Regions from separate parts of the Ruegeria sp. HKCCD7221 genome, predicted to be linked through region 3. Evidence: riboswitches for the same ligand, from Rfam matches in the RefSeq annotation. Region 3 holds a riboswitch; each other region holds the start of a gene.
The links. A riboswitch is a leader RNA that binds a small molecule or an ion and turns the genes downstream of it on or off. The one in region 3 is predicted to bind cobalamin.
Positions count from the first base shown of each region.

Region 1: another riboswitch for cobalamin. It lies ahead of GOX73_RS09540 (DUF1636 family protein); the one in region 3 lies ahead of GOX73_RS12930 (DUF1636 domain-containing protein).
Region 2: another riboswitch for cobalamin. It lies ahead of GOX73_RS14790 (hypothetical protein); the one in region 3 lies ahead of GOX73_RS12930 (DUF1636 domain-containing protein).

Region 1 is NZ_WPZE01000003.1:90,579-98,001, forward strand. Features, by position in the region: partial or broken gene GOX73_RS09515 (GTP-binding protein) at 1-1,040, opposite strand, end outside; gene GOX73_RS09520 (zinc ABC transporter substrate-binding protein) at 1,344-2,351, opposite strand; gene GOX73_RS09525 (Fur family transcriptional regulator) at 2,408-2,920, shown strand; gene GOX73_RS09530 (metal ABC transporter ATP-binding protein) at 2,923-3,654, shown strand; gene GOX73_RS09535 (iron chelate uptake ABC transporter family permease subunit) at 3,654-4,451, shown strand; cobalamin riboswitch at 4,546-4,752, shown strand; gene GOX73_RS09540 (DUF1636 family protein) at 4,853-5,209, shown strand; gene GOX73_RS09545 (ABC transporter ATP-binding protein) at 5,206-5,997, shown strand; gene GOX73_RS09550 (ABC transporter substrate-binding protein) at 6,010-6,957, shown strand; gene GOX73_RS09555 (iron ABC transporter permease) at 6,959-7,423, shown strand, end outside.
Region 2 is NZ_WPZE01000006.1:40,784-48,206, forward strand. Features, by position in the region: gene GOX73_RS14755 (extracellular solute-binding protein) at 1-185, opposite strand, end outside; gene GOX73_RS14760 (cytochrome c family protein) at 359-868, opposite strand; gene GOX73_RS14765 (prephenate dehydratase) at 988-1,821, shown strand; gene GOX73_RS14770 (SRPBCC family protein) at 1,854-2,321, opposite strand; gene nudC (NAD(+) diphosphatase) at 2,362-3,342, opposite strand; gene GOX73_RS14780 (bifunctional 2',3'-cyclic-nucleotide 2'-phosphodiesterase/3'-nucleotidase) at 3,543-5,387, shown strand; RNA gene ffs (signal recognition particle sRNA small type) at 5,427-5,525, shown strand; cobalamin riboswitch at 5,646-5,869, shown strand; gene GOX73_RS14790 (hypothetical protein) at 5,952-6,359, shown strand; gene GOX73_RS14795 (dual specificity protein phosphatase family protein) at 6,362-6,754, opposite strand; gene GOX73_RS14800 (DNA polymerase III subunit gamma/tau) at 7,029-7,423, shown strand, end outside.
Region 3 is NZ_WPZE01000004.1:374,710-382,132, reverse strand. Features, by position in the region: gene GOX73_RS12945 (hypothetical protein) at 56-217, shown strand; gene GOX73_RS12940 (hypothetical protein) at 805-1,569, opposite strand; gene GOX73_RS12935 (NAD(P)-dependent oxidoreductase) at 2,048-3,004, opposite strand; cobalamin riboswitch at 3,143-3,352, shown strand; gene GOX73_RS12930 (DUF1636 domain-containing protein) at 3,437-3,826, shown strand; gene cobW (cobalamin biosynthesis protein CobW) at 3,823-4,878, shown strand; gene cobN (cobaltochelatase subunit CobN) at 4,882-7,423, shown strand, end outside.

The DNA of each region.
Region 1 (7,423 bases), on a different contig from region 3:
CAAGGCTCGACCCAGTGTTGTTTGATTTAGTCAAGCACTGACGGGTGATCAGGCCATCTGGTATCGGGCACGGACGCCCACCAAGTTCCGATTGGCTTCACGCTGGACAGAGCGCCTGCAAGGGAAAACTCAGCCACCCAATCGGGACGGGTTGCAATCCAGAAATGACCTTTCGCGCGGATCACACCGGGCAAATCGCCATTCAGCAGCGTCAGGATTTTCTCGGGCTCAAAGGGTTGTCTGGCGCGAAAAACATAGGACGAAACGCCATACTCTTCGGTTTCCGGCACGTGGTCGGCAAAACCATAAAGCTCCTTGACCCACATGGGGTGCTGATGCGCCTTTTCGAAATCGAAAAGGCCAGTGTCCAGAATGGCATCACTGGAAACCTCGGATTGGTTCGTTTCGATGATTTTTGCATCCGCATTGAGGCTACGGATGATCTTGCGCGCTGCATCGGTGCGTTCGGGCCCGGCATCAGCAACCTTGTTCAGGATGACAACGTCGGCAAATTCGATCTGGTCGGTCAGTAGATGCACCAGAGTGCGATCGTCCTCGTCGCCAAGGGTCTCGCCACGGTGGTGAAGGAAGTCGTGGCTGGAGTAGTCGTTAAGCAGATTCACCGCGTCAACCACGGTGACCATCGTGTCAAGGCGGGCCACGTCAGACAGGCTTTCACCGTCTTCATCGCGAAAATCAAAAGTCGCCGCGACGGGCAGGGGTTCTGAGATACCAGTGGATTCAATCAGGAGATAATCAAACCGACCTTCCGCAGCCAGTCGCCGGACCTCGGCCAGCAGTTCATCGCGCAGGGTGCAGCAGATACAGCCATTTGACATTTCAACCAGAGATTCATCGGTCCGGCTGAGCTCCGTTTCGGCCCGAACCAAATCAGCGTCGATATTCACTTCGGACATATCATTAACGATGACGGCGACACGACGGCCTTCGCGATTATCGAGAACCCGGTTCAGCAGGGTTGTTTTGCCAGCTCCAAGAAAACCGGACAGGACAGTAACGGGAAGGCGGGTATCAGTCATAGCTTAAAAACACTTCTTCTTTTGTGGTGGGTATGGGGCGACGGGTTCGCAACATGTTGGCGTGGGGTGGGAGGTCGCAATTTAGATAATAAAATGTAATAACGTAACGATAAGAAAATGTAAACCACAAGCGCCTCGTGGATGTTTGCGGATTGGGGCTAAGGCCGTCGGTCTTTCGTTCGGTTTTAGGGCGAATTTGAAAACGTCAGCGGATCGCGATCACTCGGAACTTGGGCAAACACTCACTTGCGATGCCGCTGACGTTCAACCCGGCCGAATTTTGAACTTCGGCCGGGCAGGGGATCAAAGGCAATCGGCCAGTGTTTGCGCCATGTTGCGAATGACTTGGGAGTAAAGCGCCGCTCCGGGCTCAAGATCAGAGCCGAGCGGGTCGATCACTGCGGTATTGGCGTCGGCACCATCCATCACAACCTCGACGATCCCAGGATTGAACTGCGGTTCGGCCAGAACGCATTTCACGCCTTCGTCCTTGATGCGCGCCTGAATTTCAGCAATGCGGGCCGGGCTTGGGTCGGATGCATCACCGATCGAAATGGCGCCAGAGGCGGGAAAATCAAACGCATTTTCAAAATACTGGTAGGCATCGTGGAAGACGACAAAGCTGCCTCCTCGGACCGGCTCGAGCGTTTCGGCGATCTCAGCAGATAGGGCCGCCATTTCTTCGCGCGCCGCCGCAGCATTTGCGAAATACGTACCGGCGTTGTCCGGATCAGCCGCAGATAGTTGAGCGGCGATCACATTCAGCCACGTATTTGCGTTCTCTGGCGACAACCAGGCGTGCGGGTCATGGTCCCCATGCGCGTGACCATCGTGGTCGTCATGCCCTTCGTGGTCATGATCATCATGGGCATGTTCATCGTCATGGCCTTTGGTTTCAGCATGGTCGTCATGGTCGTCATGTTTGGCGTGATCGTCGTGATCGTGGGCTTCAAACAGGGCGTTCTCACGGAAATCCAGAAGAATTGTTCCATCCGTTTCCAACAGGGTCGTGACGGTTGCGCCGTCGGCAAGAGTCTCGACGGCCCCTTCCATCCACGGTGTCAGGTCTTCACCCATCCAAAATACCAAGTTGGCGATTTGCAGCGCAGCAGCTTCTGAGGGGCGCAGATTGTATTCGTGCGGCGAGGCACCCTGTGAGATGATCAGGTCGGGCGTTCCGACACCTTCCATAACCCGTGCCACAAGCGAGTGAACTGGCGCGATGTCGACCGCGACATTGGGTACATCCGCCAAGGCCGTTCCGCCCATGAATGCAGCGGTGATAGATAGTGGGAGAAGCTTTCTGGACATCAGACCCTCTGTGTGATTTTATAACATTGCGAGCGACATACATGATATGGAATAACATGACAAGTGATACGCAATTCGAATTAACCGGAGATACGGCCCCGGTTGGGTTCCAAAAGCATGACCACAAGACTTGCGTTGCGGCCGGGCTGTCCGCGGCGGAAAACCGGTGCAAGGAAGAAGGACTGCGTCTGACGCCAGTCCGTCGCAGGGTTCTGGAAATGCTGTTGCAAGAGCATCGCGCGCTGGGCGCGTACGCGATACTCGACCGATTGCGCGAGGAAGGCTTTGGGTCACAGCCTCCGGTGGCCTATCGTGCGCTCGACTTTCTTGCTCAGAATGGGTTCGTGCATAAGATTGAGCGACTGAACGCCTTTGTTGCCTGTTCTCACCCGGGGGCCTCTCATTCGCCGGCCTTCATGATCTGCCGAAAATGCGACGCCGTGGCCGAGGCGCAATCCACTCCGGCCAAAGGTGTTTTGGGGGCTGCAGCACGCGCGGCGGGTTTCGAAATTGAACGAACGGTTGTAGAAGCCGAAGGGCTTTGCCCCGACTGCACCGAAAAGGCGTAGAAATGACCCTGATCACCGTTGAAAAACTCAGCGTAAGGTACGGTGCGAACACCGTTCTGCAAAATGTGGATATGGCGATTGAGGCAGGTGAGATCGTCACCATCGTTGGCCCGAACGGATCGGGCAAAACCAGTCTGCTTAGGGCCATCATCGGTGCGACAAATCCCTCTGCTGGCCATGTTTCCCGGAAGCCTGGGCTGAAAATCGGCTATGTGCCGCAAAAACTGCATGTTGACCCGACATTGCCGATCTCGGTTGCAAGGTTCATGCGTCTGACGCACCGTGTTTCAAAAGATGACTGCGCTGCGGCGCTGGCGGCGGCAGGTGTGCCGGATCTTTTGAAGCGCCAGATGTCCCAACTGTCCGGGGGCCAGTTTCAGCGCGTATTGCTGGCGCGGGCTTTGATCAATCGTCCCGACATCCTTTTGCTGGACGAAGCCACGCAAGGTCTAGACCAGCGAGGCTCGGCCAGTTTTTACCAGCAGATCGAGGCGGTGAGACAGGAAACCGGTTGCGCCATCCTGATGATCAGCCACGAGCTGCACGTTGTGATGAGTGCTTCGGACAGGGTGATCTGCCTCAATGGTCATGTCTGCTGCGAGGGGTCGCCTGCCGTGGTTGCTTCGGCACCAGAATACCGCGCCCTGTTTGGAACAGGCACCGGTGGCGCGCTTGCCCTGTATCGCCACGAACATGATCACAACCACGACCACTCTCACGAAGCGGCAGAATAATGCTTGATGATTTTATGACGCGGGCAACGCTCGCCGGTATTGGCGTGGCAATTGCAGCCGCCCCCCTTGGGTGTTTTGTGGTCTGGCGGCGTATGGCTTACTTTGGCGATGCCACCGCTCATGCTGCGATCCTAGGTGTTGCGCTGTCGCTGGCTTTCCAGATGTCGGTCTTTCTGGGCGCATTGGTTGTCGCGCTTATCATGGCGTTGGCCGTCACATTGCTGTCCGGTCGCGGTTATGCCATGGATACCCTTCTTGGAGTTATGGCGCATTCGTCGCTTGCCTTTGGCCTTGTCGCGGTGTCGTTTTTGTCGGGCATTCGCATCGACCTGATGGCCTATCTTTTTGGTGACATACTGTCAGTTTCGCGCACCGATCTTGTCGTGATCTGGGGCGGGGCCGCGCTGGTCGTCGCGTTGATCGTATGGCGATGGTCGCAACTGCTGACCGCTACGCTGAACGAAGAATTGGCCTACGCCACCGGGTTCGACCCCAAGCGCGAGCAGTTGATCCTGACTTTGTCACTGGCGGTTACGGTTGCTGTCGCGATCAAAGTTGTAGGCGTGTTGCTCATTGCCGCGATGCTGATCATTCCGGCGGCGGCCGCGCGCAGCCTGGCGCGATCTCCGGAAACGATGGCATTGATTGCCGCGGCAATCGGGGCTTTCTCGGCCGTAGCAGGACTGCGCTCAGCTTATGTGTTTGACACACCGGCGGGTCCCTCAATCGTCTGCGTGGCCGCGGTTTTGTTTGCCGGTTTCAGCCTCACGGGATGGCGGTCGCGAAGCGGGGTGTAGGACAATTATACTTTGGATTGGTCAATGGGGTTTTGCGTCTGCCAAAAATTGATTGGCTGCCACAATATTGTCGTTGACCTGACATGTGATCTTGGGCACTCGTTCGGATGATGGTTCCCGATGGTGCGCCCAAGGGATGAAAAGGGAATACGGTGAGGCCGCCATTTGGCGCCAAGTCCGTGACTGCCCCCGCAACTGTAAGCGGTGAGCGACGCCAACAACCCACTGGCCCAAGTGCCGGGAAGGATGGCCGAGCATCGACCCGCAAGTCAGGAGACCTGCCATCAAATGTTAACCAACTCGGGGCGGGGCGTCCTGAAAGGAGGCTTTGATGGCACGAGCACATCGTGTTTACATTTCCGGCACTGTCTGCCCGCGCTTTGAAGCTGGCGGAGGAACCCATGCCGTCAGCGCCTGACCATTTTCTTCTCATCTGCAAAACGTGCCAGGGAGAGGCCCACGCGCAGGGCTTGTCCGACGCGCTGTTCGATCGTTTGCCAAATGGTTTTTCCATCCGCATGGTCGATTGCATGGCTGGATGCGCGCGGCCTGTGATTGTTGGATTTCAGGCAGTCGATAAAGCGCAGTACCTTTTTGGTGACATTCTTGATACGCAGGATATCCAGGCACTGACTGAGTTTGCCCACCAATACCAAAACAGCGCAGATGGCTGGACCAATGCGACCGAGCGTCCGGAAAAACTGTTCACAAAGACACTGTCCCGCATGCCCCAAATTCAAAAAGGGGTGTGTCCATGACCAACCCAGCTATTTTGGTTGCGCGTGATCTGACCCATCAGGTTCTTAGTGGCGATATACTGCTGCAGGGGGTCTCATTCACATTATGCGATGGCGCAATCCTTGCAATTGCCGGGCCCAACGGGGCAGGCAAGACGACGCTTTTGAATCTGTTATGCGGCGCGCACGAGGTGAATCAGGGTGATGTTCTGGTCAACGGACGCAGCCTGAAACAGATGTCCGCACGGGATCGGGCGCGGACGATCGCCGTGGTCAGTCAGCAGGAGTTCCCGGATGGCAGGTTGCTGTTGCGGGATTATGTGGCGCTGGGCCAGATTCCGATCCGTGCAGACCGCTCTGCCGAGGAACACGCCGCGGATCTGGTCAGAATCCTGAGCCTTACCGGGCTTAGTGCTTTGGCCGAAAAAAAGATGGCCTTTCTGTCCGGGGGGGAACGCCAGCGCGCGCATATCGCCCGTGCTTTGGCCCAGAATCCTACGCTTTTGTTTCTGGACGAACCCACCAACCATCTGGATCCAGACACGAAGGGGCGGATGCTTTCGCTGGTCGCTGAACTGGGTATCACTGTGGTGATGATCCTGCATGATCTGGTGATGATCCCAGAATTTGCCACTCATGTGGCATTGATGAAAGATACACGGCTGACCGGTTTTGGGCTGGTCGCCGATGTGCTGACCCCGGACAGGGTTAGTGACACGTTTGGCGTCGATTACCTGTGCTTTCACCACGAAGGGCGCGTGATCCGGGCGCTGGATATCCGAAAAACCTCGATAACAACTTATGAATAGGAATATTTCTGAATGAAACAGATCTTGTCTGTGGCGTTGACCACCGTTTTGGCAGGTGGTGCCGTCGCGCACGAAGTCACGGTTGATAATTGCGGTGCGCCGCTGGTGTTCGACACCCAGCCCGAGCGTCTGGTTGTGCATGATATGAACATGACCGACATGGCCTTTGCGTTGGGTCTGCAGGACAAGATCGTGGGTCTGACCGGCATCACCGGCTGGTACAAGACCAGCCCCGAGTTTGACACGCTGCGCGGTGACATCCCCGAGCTTGCGCCGAAATACCCAACTGTTGAGAACCTTGTGGCGGTAGAGCCTGACCTGTTCTTCGCGGGTTGGTACTATGGGATGAAGCCGGGGGGCGACGTGACGCCCGACACGCTGGAACCCTTTGGCATCAAGACAATGATCCTAACGGAAAGCTGTGTGCATCTGGACAAGGACCGTCCCGAGGCCAGCATGGACCTGTTGTTTGATGATGTGCTTCGTCTGGGCAAGGTCATGCATGTTGAAGACAAGGCCGAGGCTCTGGTTTCCGGCTGGAAAGAGGAACTGGCAGCGATCCAGGCGCAGACTGCGGACCTGCCAAAACCCCGTGTTTTCCTGCTGGATGGACCAGCCGACGCGCCCTTTACCGCAGGTAAATTCGCCATCCCTGACGCGATGATCGCTGCAGCTGGTGGTGCGAATGTCACTCATGACATGGACACAAGCTGGGGCCGCACCTCGTGGGAAGCTGTGGCAGCTTCGAACCCCGAATTTCTGGTGCTGCTGGATTATCAGACCGGCAACGGCGCGGAAGACACGTTCAAGTTTCTGCAGGAACACCCCGTGATGTCGCAGACCGACGCGGTCAGGAACGAGCGCTGGATTGGCCTACGTTACGAAGAACTGACTCCCGGACCCGCAAATATCGCGGCGATTTCGAAAATGGCCGACGCGATGCACCCGGGCCTGAACTAATATGGGCCGTTTTGGCCTGACACTCTTGCTGGGGGCGGTTGTTGTGGCCGCCCTTTTGCTGGTTTCGACCATTTACGGCACGACGCAAATTCCAGCCGCGGTTGCGTTGGATGCGGTGATGCTGGGCACCGGCATGGCGGATGGCGAGGTGTCGCCGCTGCACCGCATTGTCTTTGACCTTCGCTTGCCGCGTGCATTGTTTGCGGCCGTGATCGGTGCAGGGCTGGGCGTTGTTGGCGTAGTGCTTCAGACCACAACACGCAACGACTTGGCTGATCCCTTCCTGTTCGGCCTTTCGTCGGGTGCGGCGGCGGGTGCGGTTTTCGTCATTACGGTGACCGGCGACATCCTGGGATTCTGGACGCTGCCGCTGGCTGCATTTTGTGGCGGGCTTGTCGCGTCGGGAATTGTGCTGGCACTGGTTCACGGGTTGCGCACCAGTGCGCCGGAAAAGCTGATCCTTGCG
Region 2 (7,423 bases), on a different contig from region 3:
AGGTGCGGATAGTCAGCGGGATAGTCGAGGTTTCCAAAGTAGGAATAGCCGTGGCTGCGGGTGACGTTTTCCTCGGCGGCAACAGCTTTGTCACCAACCCCAAGCATGAGCGCCGCGGCAATTCCCATAAAGGCTGCCCAAGGCCGAACAGTCGTTACGCGCGGTGCAGGCGGCAGGGGTTTCATATGCTCATCCTCTGGTTCGTTGACTTCTTTAACCTTGTAAGCGCCAGCTAAAAGACCAGCGCTGTCATATGCAAGTTTAGAATGCGTGAACGCTTTGTGAAGTTCTTCTTAAACAAAAATAAAGCCGCTGCGGGAAGCAGCGGCTTTGAAAATCGGTAAAACCGAGTATCGGATCAGTTGCCGATTGTCTGCAGATAAGCAATCAGGTCGGCGCGCTCTTGCGGCTTTTTCAGGCCGGCAAAGCTCATGGAAGTGCCCGAGATATACGCGCTTGGGCGCTCCAGGAAGGCATCCAGCGCTTCGGGTGTCCAGTTTCCGCCATGGGCCTGCATGGCAGCCGAGTAGCCTGTGAATCCGTTTGCCGAGGCGACCGGGCGGTCAACTACACCGTACAGGTAGGGGCCGGTGCCGTTCGCGCCGTCTTCCAGCTTGTGACATGCGGTGCACTTGCGGAAAACTCTGGCGCCTTTTTCGGGGTCAGCGGCGGCCAGCATATCTTCGAAAACCACCTCTTCGCCGTCAGCGCTTTCACCCGCGCTTTCGGTTTCGATGATATATGCGGCTGTCTCGCCATGCCCATCGGCGTGGTAAAGAGCTTCGGCACCCCATTTGGCCAGAAGCAGCACCAGAAAGGTGCCAAACAGGCCTGCGGCGGCCTTGGTAACTGTCATCGTGTCGAACATTGATCGCGAGTCCATTTCAGCTGTCTGCGGGGTGTCTAAGGCTTCCCCTAGCAAGAGGCAAGGTATAGACACCGCGACTAAACGCCCAATTCAAGAACTTGTTGCACGGAATCGACCAAATGACCAAACGTATCGCATTTCAGGGAGAACCCGGCGCCTATAGTCACGAGGCCTGCCGCAATGCCCGCCCCGACATGGAGGCCCTGCCCTGCCGCACATTCGAGGATGTGATCGAATCGGTCCGATCGGGTGAAGCTGATCTGGCGATGCTGCCGGTGGAAAACACGACCTATGGCCGCGTCGCCGATATACACCGTCTGCTGCCCCATAGCGGCCTGCACATCATTGACGAGGCATTTGTCCGGGTTCACATCAATCTACTGACCGTTCCGGGCGCCAAGCTTGAAGATATTACCGAGGCGCACTCTCATCTGGTTTTGCTGCCGCAATGTGCAGAGTTCCTGAAGAAGCACGGAATCAAAGGCCGTGTCAGCCCGGACAATGCCCGCGCCGCCCGCGAAGTTTCAGAGCAGGGCGATCTGCATTCGGCGGCGCTGGCCAGTGAACTGGCTGGCGAAATTTACGGCCTGAACGTCATGGCCCGACACATTGAAGATCGCGACAACAACACCACCCGGTTTCTGGTCATGTCGCGTCAGGCGGATATGTCCCGGCGTGGCGAACACGGCATGATCACCAGCTTTGTCTTTCAGGTGCGCAATATTCCTGCGGCGCTGTACAAGGCGATGGGCGGATTCGCGACCAATGGCATCAACATGACCAAGCTGGAAAGTTACATGGTGGATGGATCATTCACCGCCACGCAATTCTACGCGGACATCGTCGGGCACCCGGAAGACCGGAATGTAAAACTGGCGATGGAAGAGCTGGAGCACTTTACCACCAACGTCGAGATTCTGGGCGTCTACCCGGCTGCCCAGCCGCGCGGCTAGCAGCTTTTTCCAGCGGCGCCTGCCAAATCCGGTCAGATGCCATGCTGATGTCGTTCTTCCATCTCTCTGGCGAACTCGCTTAGGCGCGCCTGAAACCGACGCCGGAACCGGTTTTGACCCAGCCGGAGGGATTGCAGGAAAAGCCGGGCAGGCAGCGACTTGGCCGCGAGTGACATGTCCACTTCCAGCCGAGTGCGGCGCTGCGACAAGGCCATAAACTCGACGGTCGTCGTGCCGTTCAGTCCTTTTCCTGTTGCCTCGAACCGCATCTGTGATGGCGGATCGCATTCGGCCATCACAATCTCGACCTGCCGCGGTTTGCCACGCAGCCTGAATTCCGTTGTCCAGGTTGTTCCGGGGACCACGCCCATATGGCCGGTCAGGCGCCGCACTTCGATTCCCCGGCGCATCGCCATTCGTTCAAAACGCTCAAAATCAGTGACCATCTCGAACACGGCGTTGATCGGGGCTTGGATATCTTCACGCGCAGTGAATTGCATTTCAGTTCGCGGCTCTCTTACTTGTCAGCCCAGTATTTTGTCAGTCCAGCGTGTCCGCAAGCCAGTTTTGCAAAAGGAAATGTGCAATGGCACCTTTACGCGCAGGCAAAAGGTTTGGGTGTTCGCCTGCGAAGGCCTGCATCATCTCTGACTTGCTGACCCACATCGCGTCTTCAATCTCAACCGGATCAATTTTGATCTCTTTGGACAGCGCCTCACCCGCGCAGCCAAACATCAGCGACGCGGGAAAGGGCCAAGGCTGGCTGGACAGGTAAGAGACCCGGCCGACAGGCACGCCCGCCTCTTCCATGACTTCGCGCCTGACGGCGGCTTCCAGTGTCTCACCCGGTTCGACAAACCCGGCAAGCAGCGAATACATCCCCTCGGGCCAGCCCGGTGATCGACCGACCAGAACCGTTTCTCCGTGTGTGATCAGCATGATGACAACCGGATCTGTGCGTGGAAAATGGTGCCCTCCGCAACTAGGGCAGCTACGCTGCCATCCGGCCTGCGTCATTTCGCTGGCCGCGCCGCACCGGGCACAAAACCGATGCGTTTCGTGCCAGCCAATCACAGCCTTGGCCGAGGCCGCCAATTCTGCGTCACGCGGGGACAGGCGGGTCATAATGCGGCGCAGTTCGGCAAAGACGAACCCATTGGGCAGACCGGGATGCTGCTGCTCGGACCTGTCAAAGAAACCGCCGACCTGCGAGATATCCAGATCATCGGCGGCCCAGTTCGAAATATCGACGGCAAACACGGGCGCGTCGTCGGACAAGCCCAAAAATATCGGCTCATCCGTGATACCGCCGGGTCCGTTGTTCACCAGTTGATGCGTCATTGGAATGAAACCCAGCCGGTCCAGCGCCTCGCCCTGAACCAACAGCTTGCCACGCCACAGCAAAATGCACCGTGCCTCGGGATTCGCGCGCGCCAGCGCGATCTCATCTGCGTCTGCGCGAATATGCGCCGCACGATCCAGGCCAGAGCCACCAAACGTCACATGTTCCGCGTTTTTCATTGCAGTTCCTTCGGATTTTCCGCACAGGGCTGCCATGGCAGCCACGACGTTGCAACGGCTTTTCAGCTTCTTATGAAAAAGTTCCAGTGCCGCTGAAAAGCCTTAGCCTGACCTTGAAATTTGCACCTGATACGCTTTTTGTTGAAATTGATTAATAAAAAACTGCCAAAAGTAGAGTAGTGAAACCTCCCTCTTCCTTAATGACGGCGCAGATCCGGATATTGGCGACAACCGATCTGCACATGAATTTGACCGGATTCGACTATTATTCGGACGCTCCTGACCCTTCGATTGGCCTGAGCAGAACCGCAAGTCTGATCAAAGCGGCCCGAACGCAGGCCCAGTCTCAAGGGCACCTTGTCTTGCTGTTCGACAATGGTGACGCCCTTCAAGGTGCGCCCATTGGTGAAAGGGCAGTAGCGCAGACCGACAGCCGTCACATCCTGATGCAAGCCTTTGATGACCTTGGTTATGACGCCGGGGGATTGGGAAACCATGACTTTGGGTTCGGGCTTGAGGTACTGGACCGCATAGTCGCCCAAGCCACGTGCCCGGTCATTTGCAGCAATGCCACCAGAGCCGACCGCCCGGCAAGCTGGCAGGCGCATACGATTCTTGACCGGAACATCAAAATGCAGGGGCAAGATCTGGTTTTGAAAATCGGTGTGTTCTCTGTCCTCCCACCGCAGACAGCCAAGTGGGAAGCGCACCGCCTGCAAGGTGCCGTTTCGGTAGAGGACATCCTGACGTGCGCCCATCGAAAAACGCGGGAATTGCGATCCGGGGGATGCGATCTGATTGTGGCACTTGCCCATACAGGGCTTGGCGCCGCTGAACCCGCACCCAACCTTGAGAATGCGGTTATCCCCTTGGCAGCGGTGCCCGAAATTGATGCGATTATTGCTGGGCATTCCCACTTGACCCTGCCCGGCTCTGCTCATCAGGGTCTGAAGCATGTCGACCCACAACGCGGTCTTGTTCACGGAAAACCGGTTGTGATGCCGGGCGCGGCCGGTTCTCATCTGGGCATCATTGACCTGACGTTGCACCAAAAAGACGCGGACGGGTGGTCGATTGGGAACCAACATGTGGAACTGCATTCTGTTTCACCAGCGACGCCCGCGGCCCCGACGGAAGAGGACGCTGATCTGAAGCGTCTGTTCGCACAAGCACATAAAGAGACACGGTTGCACTCGGCCAAGCCTGTCGGCGAAACGCGTCAAAATTTGCACAGTTATTTCAGCTTCTGTGCGCCGGACAGGGGGCTTGCGCTGGTCGCGGCAGCGCAAGCCGCCGCGTTGCGCCCCTTCCTAAAAGGAACAACGCACGAGGACCTACCGGTTCTGTCAGCCGTATCGCTCTCGAAATTCGGAGGGCGCGCAGGGCCACGATCCTTTACCGACGTTCCGGCGGGTCAAATCCGGCTTCGCCATGTCAACGACCTGAACATCTTTCCAAACGAAATGCAGGCCGTCGTGGTTTCGGGCGCGCAGATTAGAGACTGGCTTGAGATGTCGGCTGGCGTGCTCAATCAAATGCACGCAGGTCAACAAATCGACCTGCGGAATTCCGCGCGCGCCGGTTACAATTTTGATATCCTGCACGGCCTTAGCCACCAGATCGACCTTGGTATGCCCGCGCGGTTCGACGCGGGCGGCAATTTGACGAATTCATCGCATAACCGCGTCAAGAATATTCGCCTTGCCGAGCACCCTATCGACGATCAGCAATCCTTTGTTGTTGCCCTCAACAACTACCGGGCCAGCGGAGGTGGGCATTTCCCCTTCGTAGACACCGCAAGGCAGATTCCGTTACCAGTTTTGTCGATCCAATGCATTGTTCGGGATTATGTCGCGGGCCGCCTTCCTGCGGATCCGTTGGCGGATGCGCCGCGGCCATTCACACTCAGACCGCTCTCCGGGGCGTTTGCGATTCTCAGAACCAGTCCCAAGGCGCAGCACCATTTAGCTGAATTGCAGACGTATAACCCGTCAGTCATTGGGCGCGATGACGATGGTTTTTTACTAATCCGGCTTACGCTGTGACGGGTTGTCATCCGCAAACGAAATGCATATATCCACCCCTGAGAGGTTGGCGCGGGCGAGCGCCTCGCCAACCTGGTCAGGTCCGGAAGGAAGCAGCCACAACGAGCCCCGCTTGGGTCGATGTCCAACCTCTCACTTCCCCCCAACATGCTTAAGGCTATTCCACGATCCGGCATGAACAAGCCCGCCGCCCTATCGGGAAGACAACCCTGCGTCTAAAGCGGTGACAAAGCCCGCTTGACTCGGACCGATTTCACCGGATAGCGATGACTTGATGGTTCTCGACCCGGCTTACCGGGAAGGGATGAAAAGGGAACACGGTGCGGTCCTGCCCCGGCGATGCCGAAACGGACCAATGCCGCGACTGCCCCCGCAACTGTAAGCGGTGAGCAATGCCGAGACACCACTGGCCCAACGGCTGGGAAGGTTGGCAAAGCGATGACCCGCAAGTCAGGAGACCTGCCATCTGACTGAAACCGAAACTCGGGCGGGGTGTCCGGGCAGGTCAAAGCCGCACAAAGCGACCTGACCCACGCCCCCCGTCCATCGCGCGGAGGGCGCACAATGATCTGGAAGACAAAAACGCACGAGTTTTCTGCAACGATTTGTCAGAAAACCGGCAAACCGTGTCCGGCCTTGGCAAGGATGGCACGTGCCATGGCGGACGCGATAGCAACAGCGCAGCCTGTCACAACCAAAGAGTTCGAGGTCGAAGGCAGCGGAGAGCTTTCGCATTGCGCAGAAGGGTGCACAGCACGGTTTCGCGCCCATTCAGATCTGATCAGGGTGTATTGTGGAACGGCCTCGGAAACCCCGACAACAAAGCTGGACGATTACGCCGACATGATGTTCGGGACCAGCCTGTCGGCCATGCCAACCGGAACGCTGTCCGATATGCCCTGCGCAATGCTCGAGGTTACAACCTTGGGACTGCGTCCCGCGGCTGGTGACCCACAACCAGCCATGGCGTGACGTCAAAGCCCGGTTGATGCCGGTGCCGTGGCCCAAGCCATCTGCGCGTCGGTTTCGACGGCGCACGGCCGGACCGCGCGCAACCGGCGCAGCGCCTTATCCGGGGCTTCACCGCCTTCGACCAGCAAGCGCAACACAATCATGCCGGACCGCCCGCATCCGCCCCGGCAATGAACCAAGACCCGTCCACCCGCAGACAGGACGCGGTGTGCATCGGTGCTGGCGTTTGGCCAATCACACCTTACGTTCGATGACGGTGCGCCAAAATCCTGCACCGGAAGATGAACCCAAGTGATTGCGCGGCTCTGCAGGTCGCGCCCGAGGTTGTGCGCTCCTGCGGCTTCCAACTCACCGGAGGTTGTCATCGAAATCACCATGACTGGGCGCCATTGCATGATCCGCTCAAGATCCCCGGCAAAGTCGCCGAGCCGACCTGGTATTTGCGCCAAGCCCAACAGACCGGACCGAACCGGCATTGAGTAAATTTCAAACCTGTCCAAGGTGCGCACTCTGCCCGAAGGAAATGGCTGGGCAAGCCGATACACGCCCACCCGAACCTGTATCCAATGCGCCGCAGTAATCCAAATCGAATTTCATCGCTCTCTGCGGTGGACGTGAGCGGCAGGGGTCACTACGCTGCAAAGCTGATACGAATCCGACAGAGCAGACATGACCGAAACACCAAGCCCCGCCTATCAGGTGCTCGCCCGCAAATACCGTCCTGAAACTTTTGCCGACCTCGTGGGCCAGGACGCCATGGTACGCACCCTGAAAAACGCGTTCGAGGCCGACCGGATAGCGCAGGCCTTTGTCATGACCGGCATTCGCGGTACCGGCAAAACCACCACCGCGCGGATCATTGCCAAGGGCATGAACTGCATCGGACCAGACGGTGAAGGCAAAGCGACAATCGAACCCTGCGGCCAGTGCGAACACTGCGTGGCCATCATGGAGGGCCGCCATGTCGACGTAATGGAGATGGACGCCGCAAGCCGCACCGGTGTGAACGACATTCGCGAGATCATCGAAAGCGTCCGCTATCGTGCCGCCAGTGCGCGCTACAA
Region 3 (7,423 bases):
GGCTGAGGGCGTGAGAAGTAGTCAGCGTATGCAGAAGATGAGGAAAACTACCGCAATGAATAATACTGATAAAGCACAGGCTTGGTTGATGGCGATAGTCGGGCTGGTGTGCCTCTATGCATCCGGACAAATGGGCGCTGGCTATACCGCTCTTGCTAGTGCTGCCTGTGCATGGGGCATTGGATTTAAGTGGGGGCGCAACTATCGCGACATCTAAGGAGGTAACGCCTGAATTTGGCGCGTGGCTAGAGTGAATGGTGTGACCGGGGGCCATCCTGATGCTTTTTCGCGGATATCTCGAGGCCCCACGGGGGGAACGGGGGAAGGATCGCGTATTTATAACCTACTCAGATTTTTGGTTCGAAACTCAAACTGCCTCAGTATCGGACCCAGCAGTCAGTATTGTTCTGATGTGTTAAGAGATAACGCTTCCACAATTTTCATCGCCAAACCCGATGGCCCCCAGCGAAACCAGATGTAACATTTGGACCAGATCAGCAAGTTATCGCATAGCGAGCTTTAAGCTCCTTGGTCCAAGTGTTGAATAGCCCGCTTCGAAAAAGAACCAGCTGTCTTGCCACTTGTTGCACGTTGTAAACCTCATAGGGACCTAGCTTAGCTGTTGAAGTGCTAAAGGCATGAGCCGTCAGATAATTCCGAAGATACTCGCAAGAATTGATGGCATCCGGAAATGATATCTCAATGTCTCTGATCCCCTCGCCGTCACTACCTTGCGCAGGGCTATCTCGCACTGGATGAACCTGCACTTCACTCTGCACGCCTCTTACGACCCAGTCGTAAGTCCTAGATGGATCGACACCAACCAGACTTAGACGGTTTTTCCAAGTCTGAAAGAACCTTGGGGTTCCATTCGAAGCTATCCTTGTCCAACCAACGAGGTTTTTTTGGACCAGATTTCACATCTAGACCGAGCTCCTGAATCGCTGAATACGCAAGATTAATTGCAGTCGAAGTTCCTACATGCGAAGCGTGACTTGGTGAGTGTTTCTCGAAGGTTTGCCCTTGGCTTGGATGCATTGACCAAGGCGATACGCTTTCGGTGATTATGCTGTCTGCGAGCTTATGAATCGCATATATCGTGCTCCTGTCGGTCCATGCTTTCGCTGCTAGTGCCAATGCAGTAGGCATGACATCGCGATGAGTGAATTTCTCAAAATATCCCTTCTTACGAAACACGTTTTCAAAGATTTCCTCGCGCTTTTGAGCGTCATCGGCAAGCTCAAAGCAACCGGATGGAGGATTGTATTTGTTAGGAAAGCCTTCAAGTATCAGAATAGCAGCGAATATTAGCAGAACTGTATTATCGATGTCAGCGTAGTCACCTTCCAACAACAGAAGTTTACCAAGTTCTTCTCCTTCGCGAATCTCATCCGTCCTGGCGCAGGTCTCAGGGTGCAAAGATTCGAACAACGCCTTTCCAGCAAATCGATATCGCCCTGATGGGTCATCGATCAATTCGGCGAGCCAACCTACTTCTTCACAAATAGCAAGAACCAAATCAGCGTCATCAGGATGGAAAACCAGAAAACTACAATACGTCGGCATCAAGGCGCAGTCCTAATTGATTCAATGCATCAATACGATGTGATCGTCTGTTTGAAAACTCAATCGGAGATGGTGCGGTAGCTTCAGTGTTGCGTGAAGCCTGACTTCAGCCGGTCACAACATCCTAGACCGCGAGAACAGGCGCTTGGATACAAACGAACCAAAGCGGAGGATATAAGGCGGATATTCAGGAGGATACACTTCCATTAAGCAATTGGTTTACAACAAATTTATTCGCCGCCTTCCAATCCGGTACTCGCCTCCATTTTATTCTAAATCATCGACTTAGCTCTGTGGTGCTCGAGTTTAGCACGTAGGCAATAGTGCCCTCCCCGCGCCTAAGCCCATCAAGAAATGGCATTTTTGTTCCCGTAGGCCTTACCCTGCTTCTGTTGCTAGAAAAGCGATCCTGCCCACAGGAGGACCGCTGCGCGCCCGGTGGACAAGCGCGCGGTGGCAAGGTGACGGACTTCATGAATAACTAAACGGCGTTGCGACCCTGAGGGACGACCTCGTACCCTGGCTCTTCGGGTTCATCGTCTTCCATCTCGGGCGGAAACCCTGGGGCGCTGACATCCAGCCCAGTCGCATCCTCCAGGCGCCGGATGATGTTCGGCGAAAGCTCCCGCTCTCCGTAACGTGCGATGGCGTCGTCAAAAATGCGGATCATCAGCGGGTTCATTTCAAGCGGAACACCGGCGCGGTCTGCCACCTCCTGAAACAGACCGATGTCCTTTTTCACAAGGTCCATTGTGAATGAGATATCCCGCGATCCGTTCAAAATGACCTGGCTTTCTGTCTCATGGACAAAGGATGTACCCGAAGAGATCTTGATGGCCTCATACGTGGTATTCAGGTCCATACCGGCAGCCTTGGCGGTAACCAATGCTTCGGCGCAGGTGATCAGATTCGCCGTGGCCAGATAGTTTGTCAGGACCTTCAGCACCGAGGCCGAGCCGAGATCACCGGTGTGCAGGATGCGCCGGCCCATTGTCGTCAGAAATGGCAGGATACGCTCAAAGGTATCCCGGTCACAGCCCGCAAAGATCGAGATGTTACCCGTCGCAGCGCGGTGGCACCCGCCCGACACAGGGCAATCAACCGCTGCGCCCCCGCGCTCGATAACAAGGGCACCTAGCCGTTTGACCTCGGCCTCGTCGGTGGTCGACATCTCCATCCAGATCTTGCCGGTAAGGACATTGGGCAGCATCTCTTGCATCACCGCATCCGACGCGGCGGGTGATGGCAGGCAGGTAATGACGGCATCGCTGTCGCGCATCAACTGCGCAGGGCTTTCGGCGGCCTTTGCACCCTGCGCAACAAATTCAGCCACCAGATCGGGATTAAGATCATGCACGGTCAGGTCGATCCCGTTGCGAAGCAAGGATCCCGATAGTTTTCCACCCACATTGCCCAGCCCGATAAAGCCTACCTTCATGCGACATACCTCTCTTGTTTAGGACATGGCAGCATGACGCTTGCCCCCAAGTCATGCCGCCCAGCGACGCTGTCAGGTCGCTTTTTCACTCTGGTAGCGCAGATATCTGCGAGTCGCTTGACAATCCCCTGCCGGGTGCCGCATGTCCGATCCGTTGGTGTCCATCTGAGGATGGATGAAAAGGGAATGTGTCAGCGGATCTTCCGTGAAACACAGCCGCCCCCGCGACCGTGACCGGAGAGGGTGCCCAAAGCCACTGGCCAAAAAGGTCGGGAAGGCGGGACATCTGACAGGGCTATGCCCCGATATCCGCAAGCCGGGAGACCTGCCAACGCCCGAAGATGTAACCGGACGGGGTGTTCCGGTGTCGGGTCCATGTCGCAACGCGTGGCCCGCATGAGACCCCGTCCCCCACAAAGAGGATTTGGGGGGATGAGAGACGTGACCGAAACTGCACCAGTCGAGCTGCTGGTCTGCACCACCTGTCGCCGAGGACTACCCGTCGACGACGACGCGCAGCGGCCCGGCGCATTGCTGCACAAAGCCCTTGAACAGGCCACGCTGCCAGAGGGCGTTGTCCTGAAAGCCGTAGAATGCCTGTCGAATTGTGATCAGGGCTGTTCCATCGTTCTACGCGGTGGGCCCGAACGCTGGACGTTCGTGTATGAGCACCTGAATGAAAGCGACCATGTCGAAACCATCGTCGAAGGTGCGACCAAGTACCTTGCGACCGAAGACGGCTTAGTCAAATGGCGCGAACGCCCCGAACATTTCCGCAAAAACTGCGCGGCCCGCATTCCCCCGATTGGAGCCCAGAAATGAGCAACTTGGAAAAACTCCCCGTCACCGTGATCACCGGCTTTTTGGGCTCGGGCAAAACAACTTTGGTTAAGCACCTGATGCAGAACCCGCAGGGCAAACGTCTGGCCGTGGTGGTCAATGAGTTCGGCGATGTTGGCGTCGATGGCGACATCCTGAAATCCTGCTCGATCCCGGATTGCCCGGCAGAGAACATCATGGAACTGGCGAACGGCTGCATCTGCTGCACCGTGGCCGACGACTTCATCCCGACCATCGAAGCTCTGATGGCGCTTGAGCCGCGTCCCGATCACATCCTGATCGAAACATCTGGCCTCGCCCTGCCCAAGCCGCTGCTGAAGGCGTTCGACTGGCCCGATATCCGTTCGAAAATCACCGTCGATGGCGTGATCGCGCTGGCCGATGCCGAGGCTGTGGCTGCCGGTCGCTTTGCGCCGAATGTCGAGGCCGTGGACGCTCAGCGTCTGGCCGATGACTCGATCGACCATGAAACGCCCCTGTCCGAGGTGTTTGAGGATCAGATTTCCTGCGCCGACATCATCCTGCTGACCAAGCCGGATCTGGCCGGTCCCGAAGGCGTCGCCAAAGCGCGCGAGATCATCGCCGCCGAGTCCCCTCGCCCGCTGCCTGTGGTTGAGGTTGCCGAAGGTGCCGTGGACGTCCGTGTTGTGTTAGGACTTGAAGCGGCTGCCGAGGATGACATGGATGCGCGCCCCAGCCATCATGACGGTCACGACGACCACGAACATGACGATTTCGAAAGCATCATCGTCGAACTGCCCGAACAGGCCGACCCGGCCGATCTGGTGGCCAAAATCGAACGTCTGGCGTCTGAACTGAACATCCTGCGCGTCAAAGGCTATGCCGCCGTTCAAGGCAAACCGATGCGCCTGCTGGTGCAGGCCGTGGGCGCGCGCGTGCGTCATCAGTATGATCGCCTTTGGGAACCGGATGAGGCGCGCCGCTCGCGGTTGGTCGTCATCGCCGAGCATGACGATATAAAGGAAGCTGAAATCCGTGATATCCTTGTGGGTGTGAAAGAGGCCGCCGAGTAAATCATGCACGTCGTCTTCCGCGAAAGCCACGGGCTCGAGGAATCCGAGACCCCGACCGATCTGGGCCAAAGCCCGGCGGATTTGGTGGTGCTGTCTTTTTCCGACAGCGACCTTGGCGCTTTTGCGGCGGGCTGGCATCGTGGCGGAGGCCCTGAGGGGCGGATGCCGACCCTGCGGCTGGCCAATCTGACGGCGCTGAAACATCCTCTGTCCGTTGACACCTATGTGGAGCAGACGTTGGAGGGTGCCAAGGGTATCCTGATCCGCCTGATTGGCGGGGTGCCCTATTGGGCCTATGGCTTGCAACAGGTTCTGGCGCTGGCGCAGGCCAAAGGAATTGCTGTGGCCGTGCTGCCCGCCGATGGGCGCGAGGATACGCGGCTGGATGACTATTCCACCCTGCCCGTCTCGACCCTGCGGCGCTTGGCACATCTGTGCGACACGGGGGGCGAGGTCGCAGCACAAGCCGCTTTGGCGCAGATGGCGCTGGCAGCGGGGTTGTATGCGGGTCCGGTGATGGGGGCCAAGACCATCCCCGACTGCGGTGTTTGGTGCCCGGATCGCGGCGTGATCCCGGCAGAACAGGCGTTTTCCGGCCATGCGAAACGCGTTGTGGTCAGTTTCTACCGCGCCTATCTCACATCCGCAGACACCGCCCCCGTGGCGGCCCTGATCCGCAGCCTGCGTGCGCGCGGGTTTCAGGCTGTGGGCCTGTTCGCCCCCTCGTTGAAAGCCCCCGCCGCCGCCGACTGGCTGCGCGACACCATCGTATCGCTTTCTCCGTCGGCGATCCTCAACGCCACGTCTTTCTCGGGAAAGGGCGCCTCTGGTACCTCGCCCTTGGACGCAGCGAATGTCCCCGTGTTTCAGGTCGCGCTGGCCACCTCGCGCCGCAAAGCCTGGGCCGAGGCGGAACGAGGTCTGTCCCCCGCCGACCTTGCCATGCATGTCGTTCTGCCCGAGGTGGACGGGCGGATCAACGCAGGCATCGCCTCGTTCAAGGAACCGGGCAAGCGTGATCCGCATCTGGAATATTCCCGCTTTGCCCACCGGGCCGAGGAGGAACGGATCGAAGCTATCCTTGACCGCGTCACCGGCTGGCTGAATCTGCAGGACAAACCCAAATCCGATCGGTTGCCTGCGCTGGTGTTGTCCACCTATCCCGGCAAAGACTGGCAGATGGCCCATGCGGTTGGTCTGGACGCGCTGGCCTCGGCCGAGGCGATGCTGCGTGACCTTCGGGCCGAGGGCTACGATACCGCGCCCGCCGAACCAATTGCCGATACGCTTCTGGACGCGCGCATTTCATGGCCACTGACTGAGTATCAAACCGCACTGGCGGACCTGCCCGAACAACTGCGCACCGACCTGCAAACGGTCTGGGGCGCACCCGAGGATGATCCCGCCTGCACTGACGGCGCATTCCACTTCACCGCCCTGCGCCGGGGCAAAGCTCTGGTCGCGCTGCAACCCGAACGCGGCACGCCGGAACTGCGCGATGACGACTACCACGATCTGTCGCGCACCCCGCGCCACAGCTATGTCGCGTTTTACCTGTGGCTGCGCAAAAGCCTTGGCGCCGATGCGCTGATCCATATCGGCGCACATGGCACGCTGGAATGGCTGCCGGGCAAGTCGGTCGCCCTGTCGGACAAATGCTGGCCCGAGGTTCTGATCCGCGATCTTCCGGTGATCTACCCGTTCATCGTCAACGACCCCGGCGAGGCCGCGCAGGCCAAACGCCGGATCGGCGCGGTTACGCTGGGCCACATCCCACCCGCGCTGAAGGAAAGCGGCACACCCGACCGGATGGTGCGGCTGGAATCCCTGTTGGACGAATTCTCGAACGCCGACGGTCTGGACCCCAAGCGCCGTGACCGGCTACAAGAGGATATCCGGGATGAGGCGCAGGCCATCGGGTTGGAAAGCGATCTAGGGTTGGATCAGGCCACCTGCACCGCCGAGGCAATCACCCGCATCGACCGCTTTGTCTGCGACATCAAGGAAAGCCAGTTTGGCGACGGTCTGCACATCTTCGGCCGCGTGCCAGAAATCACTGGCGGTTTCGATCCCGCGCCCTCGGCCCAATCTGAACGAAGCGCTCTGATCGACGCGCTGGCCGGAAAGCGGATCGAAGCTGGGCCGTCCGGTTCGCCTTATCGCGGGCGCTCGGACGTGCTGCCTACGGGCCGAAACCTCTATACCACCGACCCGCGTTCGGTCCCGACCCGCGCGGCTTATGCGCAGGGCGTCAAACTGGCCGAGGAGCTTGTGCGGCGACATTTGCAAGAGGAAGGCGATTACCCAAAAGGCCTAATCGTTGACCTTTGGGGGTCAGCCACCATGCGCACGGCGGGTGAGGAATTCGCCATGGCGCTGCATCTGCTGGGCGTCAAACCGGTCTGGGACAAGGGCTCGGAACGGGTCTCTGGTATCGAGGTTCTGCCAATCACCGACCTCAGCCGTCCGCGTCTGGATGTGACATTGCGGGTCTCGGGCCTGTTCCGCGACGTGTTCCCGACGCTTTCGGCGCTGTACGGTCAGG